Linked DNA regions of Syntrophobacter fumaroxidans MPOB. The main gene of each other region encodes a partner of the protein of the gene in region 2 in a complex. Links are inferred from orthologs where the notes say so. Each region holds a gene or a part of one and is shown on either strand. Other genes may lie near its edges.

Region 1 (2,894 bases), 2.5 Mb from region 2 along the record:
ATGACCGGTATGTGTTCGAGAGCGGGCCCGGGTTCCATGATCTTCTACAACCCGGTGCCGGCCATGAATTCCATGATTTTCTGGTAACTGTCTTTGTCGAGCTTGATGTGGGCGTCCCACGTCGATTTGTTCCAGATCTCGAAATTGGTGAGCACGCCCGCCAGGAGCACATCCTGGGTAAGGTTCGCCTCCTCCCTCAGAAAAGGCGGAATCAGGATTCTGCCCTGATTGTCGAACTCGCATTCCTCCGCGCTCGAAATGAAATAACGCATAAAGGCGCGATGCTCCGGCTGGACCTGGGAGAACTCTCTCGCCTTGTTTTCGATCTTCTCCCACTCCTCCGGGGGATAGGCCAGGAGGCATTCTCCCATGCGAGTGATGACCAGAGCGTCCGTATAGTGATTTTGCAGCACTTCCCGGAATTTCGTAGGAATCCGCAGTCGCCCCTTGGCATCCAGGCGGTGGATCGATTGTCCCCTGAAATATGGCTTACCCAAAATGCCCACATTTCACCTCATCTTCCCACAATTTCCCACATTGAGCCTATTTATCACCGTAAATTTTGCTTTGTCAAATTCAAACTGCGCGAAAAAACACTTTTTTAAAAAAATTTCACCTGATTAACGCGCCTGGAAGGATCCTTGATTCGTGACATTGTTTTTCGTTCGGGGCCGGATATCCGATCGGAGCCGCACGTCAAGCCGCCCTAAAGGAGCCAAGCATATGGCCTCGAGGGATTTTCATTGCGGTTTCGCGAATGGATGTGTTAGAGAAAAAGGTGAGTGATGGGATGCCTTCCGGGGTATTCCATAGGACTCGAAAGCCTCTGCTTCAACCCTGTAAGGCCTTCCCTCCAAACAGCAGAGGCTTTTTCGTTGGAAAGGATCGTTCCATGCAGGCGGACGACGAAAAAATACTCAGAATGGCCAAGGAAATCATCGTGAAGTTCATCGAGCTCGGCAGGGTATCTCCGGGAAATTTCGATGAACACTTCAGGAGTGTTTTCTGGACGTTGAAAGACACCGTCATCAACGCCCAGTTGACCGGCATGGAAGAGAACGTCCTGAAAGGCGACCGCCCCGCACCCGCAGCTGAACCTCCGGAAGAGGATTCCTAACACCGAGGTGCGTTCGGGATTACTCAACACCTGCCCGGCGGGAGGCGACGCGGGCGGGGATAAACCCGCCCCTTGTACGGACCGACGGGCTGGTCAGCATACAAGGGGGCGCGCTGTCTCCGGCAAGCTTTGGCGGCCGACCGCGGGCGGTCTTGCGCAAACGATGAAAAAGCCCCGCCCGGTCTTCCCAACAGAATCGAGAAAACCGGACGGGGCCATACGAGTTTCACGCGACTCGGCACGAAGAATGAAGAGCGGGATCAAGCCGCCTTGTTCTTCGCCAGGTAATCGAAAATATCCTTCACGGTGCGAATGCTCTCGGCATCCTCGTCGGGAATCTCGACATCGAAAGCTTCTTCCAGCGCCATGACCAGCTCGACCACGTCCAGCGAATCGGCGCCCAGATCGTCCACCACGTTGGCCTCAGGAGTGATGATTTCCTTGTCGACGCCCAGTTGGTTTGCGATGATGTCAACGATCTTGACCTGCATTGCAGCTACATCCATCTTTGTCTCCTTCTTTCGTTAGATTGACCCGCTTCTTCACAAACCCGTAAAAGAGAACTTCAATGACTCCGGGCAATTCTTCCACCAGTGAGTAGGAACAGTCCCGCGCAAGCCATTTTTGAATGACGCCGTGGACAAATCCCATGACCCCGTAAAAGACGGTCTGAAAATCCACTTCCTTGAGAATGCCCTGCTGACTGGCTTCATAGGTTTTTTTCTTCAGTGCATGGATGCGACGCATGACCTTCTTGAAATAAAGGTCTTGGACGTGTTCGCCGAAATCGAGCCGCTCCTGGGCGATGAGCCTGTACAGGTGCTGGTTGCGGTCGAAGAACGCAAAATAGACCCGCAGGTACTTGGCGATCATGGTGAGCACGTCGTCCTGGCCGTCCAGGACCGCCGTCGCATTCCTTTCCAGTTCGGCCAGGCGCAGCTTGACCAGTTCGTTGAACAGGGTCTCCTTGTTGGCGAAGTAACGGTAAAGGGTCCCCTTCCCGACGCCTGCCTGGTCGGCAATTTCGTCGACCGTGGCAAGGTGAAACCCCTTTTCGGAAAACACCTCGAGCGCCGCGTCGAGGATCTTTTCCTTGGTGGACTGCTTGTGGACCGCCCGGTGAACGTCTTCCGATTCGCCGTCGACCACGGCTTTTTCGATCAAGGTCGAATAGAACAGGTCCGCATCGATGTTTCTCTTCCGAGCGATTCCAGAGAGCGCAACCATCAGTCGCGAAATGGAGAAGCCGGCCGGCAGCATGCCCTGTCTGAGCGCATTGCGAGCGGATTGGAAGCACCCGGCGAGGTCGTCGAGCACCTCGGCGCCGGGCCTGTGCGCGGGCAGGCTCGTTTCAAGGGCGCGCATCAGGGCCTCGAGGTTATCCGGTTCCTGAATGAGCGTCCGCAGGAAGACCTGCTTGAGCTGCTGTCGGGATTCATGCGTCACGCGATCGAGTCGCCTCCTCTCTGACGGACTGGTCAGTCATAAACCACAGAGCGCAGACAAAGTCAAGCGGGATATCCACTGGAAAAAAAGAAAGAAACGGCTGAACGGCAGGACCCGGACCGTTTGCGGCGTGAGTGCCGGCCGACGGCCGCAGGCGTTTGTCTCGATCGTCGACGGCGCATCGCACCGGTTCTTCCCCCGGGCGCTCTCGACTTCGCCGGGCAGGACAATTCACCGGGATTCATGGTGAAGCAACTGCATCAGAGGAAGGTGTCGTAGATGGGAGCGCGCGCGCCGCCGGTCCGGGCGAACGCCCTCCTGATGACATTTT
Region 2 (4,196 bases):
AATGCCGATCGATCTCCGGTCCGTCCTCGCCGCGTGCGGAGGTGATAGGCGCGAAATAGGCGCCTTGCTTTTTCAGGGTGACCGTCCTCCCCGCGCTCGGAGGTCATAGCGGGCGGCCGGGTTCCATTACGTACAGAGGCGCGACCTCCCCGCGCTGACGGAAGTGATGGCTTACAGTGTCATCTCGACCGCAGGGAGAGATCCAGTTCTCCCCGTGCTCGGGGGTGATGTGAAAAGTGTAGGTTTGACCCCGAATCGCATGCATGCTATTGAAAGTCGGTTCGGGTTCCGGAAGCTCAGTTCCCGAAAACGGTGAGCGGGGAGAGGCACCCGCATGCTCCTCCCGGACGTTCCGGGAGATGTTGAAACGATCGGCGCGGCCTCGGGAAGGTTTTACAGGGCGGCCCGGCCGATGTGGGCCCGGCCGCGATGCACCGGCCGCCGGTTATGCGAACCCATATCGATTGGAGAGGGTACAGGAATGAGCGAAAAGCGCGTTGCCGTCGTGACCGGCGCGAGCAGGGGAATCGGCAGGGGCATTGCCGTGGCGCTGGCTCGACCGGGATATGACATCATCGTCAACTATAACGCCAGCCCCGGACCCGCCGAAGAGACGGCGGCCGCGGTCGCCGCCCGGGGAGGTTCCGCCCACCTGCACCGTTTCAATATCGCGGACGCGGATTCGGTCAAGGAAGCGTTCAAGGAAATCATCAAGACCTACGGCAGAGTGGATGTCCTGGTCAACAACGCGGGGATCGCCCGCGACAACCTGCTCGTTCTCATGAAGGCTTCGGAGTGGGATGAAGTACTGGACACCAACCTCCGGGGGGCATTCCTGTGCACTCAGGCGGTCGTCAAGCAGATGCTGCGGCAGAGATACGGCCGGATCGTGAATGTAACCTCCGTGGTCGGTGTGATCGGCAACGCCGGCCAATGCAACTACTCCGCCGCCAAAGCCGGGCTGATCGGATTCACGCGGTCCATCGCCCGCGAACTGGTGTCGAGAAACATTACCGTCAACGCGGTGGCTCCCGGCTTCATCGAAACCGACATGACGCTGGCATTGCCCGAGACGGCCAGGCAAAGCCTGCTTCAGCAGATACCCGCCGGACGCTGCGGCACGCCCGAGGACATCGCGGCCGCCGTGGTTTTTCTGGCATCCGAGGCGGCCGGATATATCACCGGGCAGGTCATTCACGTCAACGGTGGAATGTTTATGGGCTGATGCGCAAAGCTCCTTTTGAGAAAGGACCCGCTCGCACGCGGTTCGGATCGTTTGCCCCGCTATAAGTCATGGAGAAGAAGGAAATGGAATCGAGGAAGAATCGACGCGTGGTGATCACCGGAATCGGCCTTGTGTCACCCCTGGGTGTGGGGATCGAAGAGAACTGGACGAACCTCATCCAGGGGAAGTCCGGGATCCGGGCGATTACCGGTTTCGACGCAAGCGCCTACGCGACCAGAATCGCCGGAGAGGTGAAGAATTTTCATCCGGAAGACTTCATCCCCAAGAAAGAGCTCCGCAAGATGGATCCTTTTCTCAAGCTCTGCCTGGGAGCCTCCCGGCTCGCCTTTGAAGACGGCGGGTTTGAAATTCCCCCTGAGCTTGCTCATCGTGCCGGGGTGGTCATGGGTTGCGGGCTGGGGGGACTGCTGACGCTGGAGGAGTCCCACAAGGTCCTTCTGGACCTGGGGCCGAGAAAGGTCAGCCCCTTCTTCATTCCGATGCTCATCGGCAATATGGCTCCCGGTTTGATCTCCATCTATCACGGGGCCAAGGGCCCCAACCTGTCCATCCAGACCGCCTGCGCCGCCGGCACTCATGCCGTGGGAGAGGCTTTTCACATGGTCCGGTCCGGGATCTCCGACATCATGATCACCGGCGGAGTCGAGTCCACCGTAACCTCCCTGTGCGTCGCAGGGTTCAACGCCATGCGCGCCCTCTCGACGCGCAACGACGAGCCGGAGAAAGCCTCCCGCCCGTTCGATCGCGACCGCGACGGTTTCGTGCTGGGCGAAGGTTCCGCGGTGCTCATCCTGCAGGAGCTGGAAATGGCGTTGGCGCGGGGCGCCCGAATTTATGCCGAGGTCATCGGTTTCGGGGCCACGGGGGACGCTTTTCACATGGCCGCGCCCGCACCCAACGGCGAAGGAGCGGCGCGTTGCATGCAGATGGCCCTGGACGACGCGGGCATCGAGCCCTCGGCGGTCGATTACATCAACGCCCACGGCACCTCCACCGACCTCAACGACAAGTATGAGACGCAGGCCATCAAGACCATTTTCGAAGCGCATGCCTCGAAGTTGGCGGTCAGCTCGACCAAATCCATGACCGGGCACCTGCTGGGCGCCGCCGGGGGAGTGGAGGCCGCCTACACGGCGCTCACACTGGAACGGCAGATCATGCCGCCCACCATCAATTACGAAAATCCGGACCCCGACTGCGATCTCGACTACGTGCCCAACCAGGCGAGGCCGGGACACATCGAAGTGGCCATGTCGAATTCGTTCGGATTCGGCGGGACCAACGGCACCCTGGTTTTCCGCAGATGGACCGGAAAATGAAGTCGGCGTTCGGATCAGCCGGCACGGGAGAGGCTTGGGTCATGAAGATAATGGTGGGATGCGATCACGGCGGTTTCGAATTGAAGGAGAAGATCGTCGCGCACCTTGGGACTCTCGGTCACGAGGTGGTGGACGCCGGAACGAACAGCCTCGAATCGGTGGATTACCCCCACTATGCAATGAAAGTGGCCCGGGCGGTCGCCAGGGGTGAGGCCGACCGCGGGATTCTGGTCTGCGGGAGCGGCATCGGCATGAACATGACCGCGAATCGCGTCTCCGGCATCCGGGCGGTCCTGGCGTACGAGCCATACGGGGCCATCATGAGCCGGCGTCACAACGACAGCAACGTTCTGTGCATGGGAGGCCGGTTCACGGGATTGGACATGGCCTTGCAGATTGTGGACGTCTGGCTTCGGGAGCCCTTCGAGGGCGGACGCCATCAGCGGCGGATCGAGCTGATCGACCGCCTGGTCGATGCCTGATACCGGCACCTCTTCGGCCTCCGTCCCTCCCGCGCCGCGGCGGCGGACTGCGGGCGACGGCGTGGGAGCGGGAACCCCGGTCGATGTGGGCAAAAACCTTTGCGCCCCTCTATGCCGCGGGACGGTTCAAGGTTACATTTAACACGCTTGTCCGGACCATTTTCGTCACCTTTCGCAGCAGGGTTGCCCCATTGCCTTGCGCTCAACCTTAAGGGCTTGAAATTTATATAGGATTCATCACAGGGAAGGGAAGATCATGTCCACGCTCGAACGCATCGATCCTGAAATTGCCGATGTGATCTGTGAGGAGGAAAAGAGACAGCGCGGCAAGTTGGAGCTCATCGCTTCCGAGAATTTCGTCAGCGAGGCGGTTCGTGAAGCTCAGGGCTCAGTCCTGACGAACAAATACGCGGAAGGTTACCCCGGAAAGCGATATTACGGCGGCTGCGAGTTCGTGGACATGGCCGAAAGACTGGCGCAGGAAAGAGCCAAGAAACTCTTCGACGCGGAATATGCGAACGTGCAGCCTCATTCCGGTTCCCAGGCCAATATGGCCATATTCTTCGCCGTCCTCCAGCCCGGCGATACCGTTCTCGGCATGGACCTTCGTCAGGGAGGTCATCTCACGCACGGAAGCCCTGTAAGCTTCTCGGGCAAACTCTATAACGTCGTGTCGTACGGCGTCCGGAAAGACACCGAACAGATCGACTTCGACCAGGTCGCGCGACTGGCGCGCGAGCACCGCCCCAAGCTGATCATTGCGGGAGCCAGCGCTTATCCGCGCATCATCGATTTTGCCCGCTTCGGGCAAATCGCCAAGGAAATCGCCGCGTACCTCATGGTCGACATGGCCCACATCGCAGGCCTCGTCTGCTCCGGTCTTCATCCCAGCCCGGTGCCGCACGCCGACTTCGTGACTTCCACCACGCACAAGACGCTCAGGGGACCCCGGGGAGGACTGATCCTTTCCCATTCGAATTACACCAGGCTTCTCGACAGCCAGATCTTTCCCGGTATCCAAGGCGGCCCGCTGATGCACGTTATTGCGGCCAAGGCCGTTGCCTTCCGCGAAGCACTCCAGCCCTCCTTCAAGGAATACCAGCAGCGGGTGGTGGCCGACGCCGCGGCCTTGGCGCAAGAGCTGAAGGC

Evidence for each region. The genes of interacting proteins can lie anywhere in the genome.
Region 1: the proteins of fabF (region 2) and acpP are in contact, whole or in part, in a solved structure (PDB 6OKG), measured with the Escherichia coli proteins. The link is inferred for Syntrophobacter fumaroxidans MPOB from one-to-one orthologs.

Annotation. Positions count from the first base shown.
Region 1 is NC_008554.1:4,225,646-4,228,539, reverse strand. It holds acpP (acyl carrier protein), read right to left. Parts: upstream 1,624-2,894; coding sequence 1,378-1,623; downstream 1-1,377. Other genes in the region: SFUM_RS17860 (NUDIX hydrolase), read right to left, coding at 2,824-2,894; SFUM_RS22075 (TetR/AcrR family transcriptional regulator), read right to left, coding at 1,589-2,563; SFUM_RS23615 (hypothetical protein), read left to right, coding at 893-1,117; mraZ (division/cell wall cluster transcriptional repressor MraZ), read right to left, coding at 45-506; rsmH (16S rRNA (cytosine(1402)-N(4))-methyltransferase RsmH), read right to left, coding at 1-38. UniProt on the Escherichia coli protein: Carrier of the growing fatty acid chain in fatty acid biosynthesis.
Region 2 is NC_008554.1:1,709,198-1,713,393, forward strand. What follows is about bases 607-3,436. They hold fabF (beta-ketoacyl-ACP synthase II), read left to right. Parts: upstream 607-1,308; coding sequence 1,309-2,565; downstream 2,566-3,436. Other genes in these bases: fabG (3-oxoacyl-[acyl-carrier-protein] reductase), read left to right, coding at 607-1,225; rpiB (ribose 5-phosphate isomerase B), read left to right, coding at 2,607-3,047; glyA (serine hydroxymethyltransferase), read left to right, coding at 3,304-3,436. Outside these bases: more of fabG, read left to right, coding at 482-606; more of glyA, read left to right, coding at 3,437-4,196. UniProt on the Escherichia coli protein: Involved in the type II fatty acid elongation cycle. Catalyzes the elongation of a wide range of acyl-ACP by the addition of two carbons from malonyl-ACP to an acyl acceptor.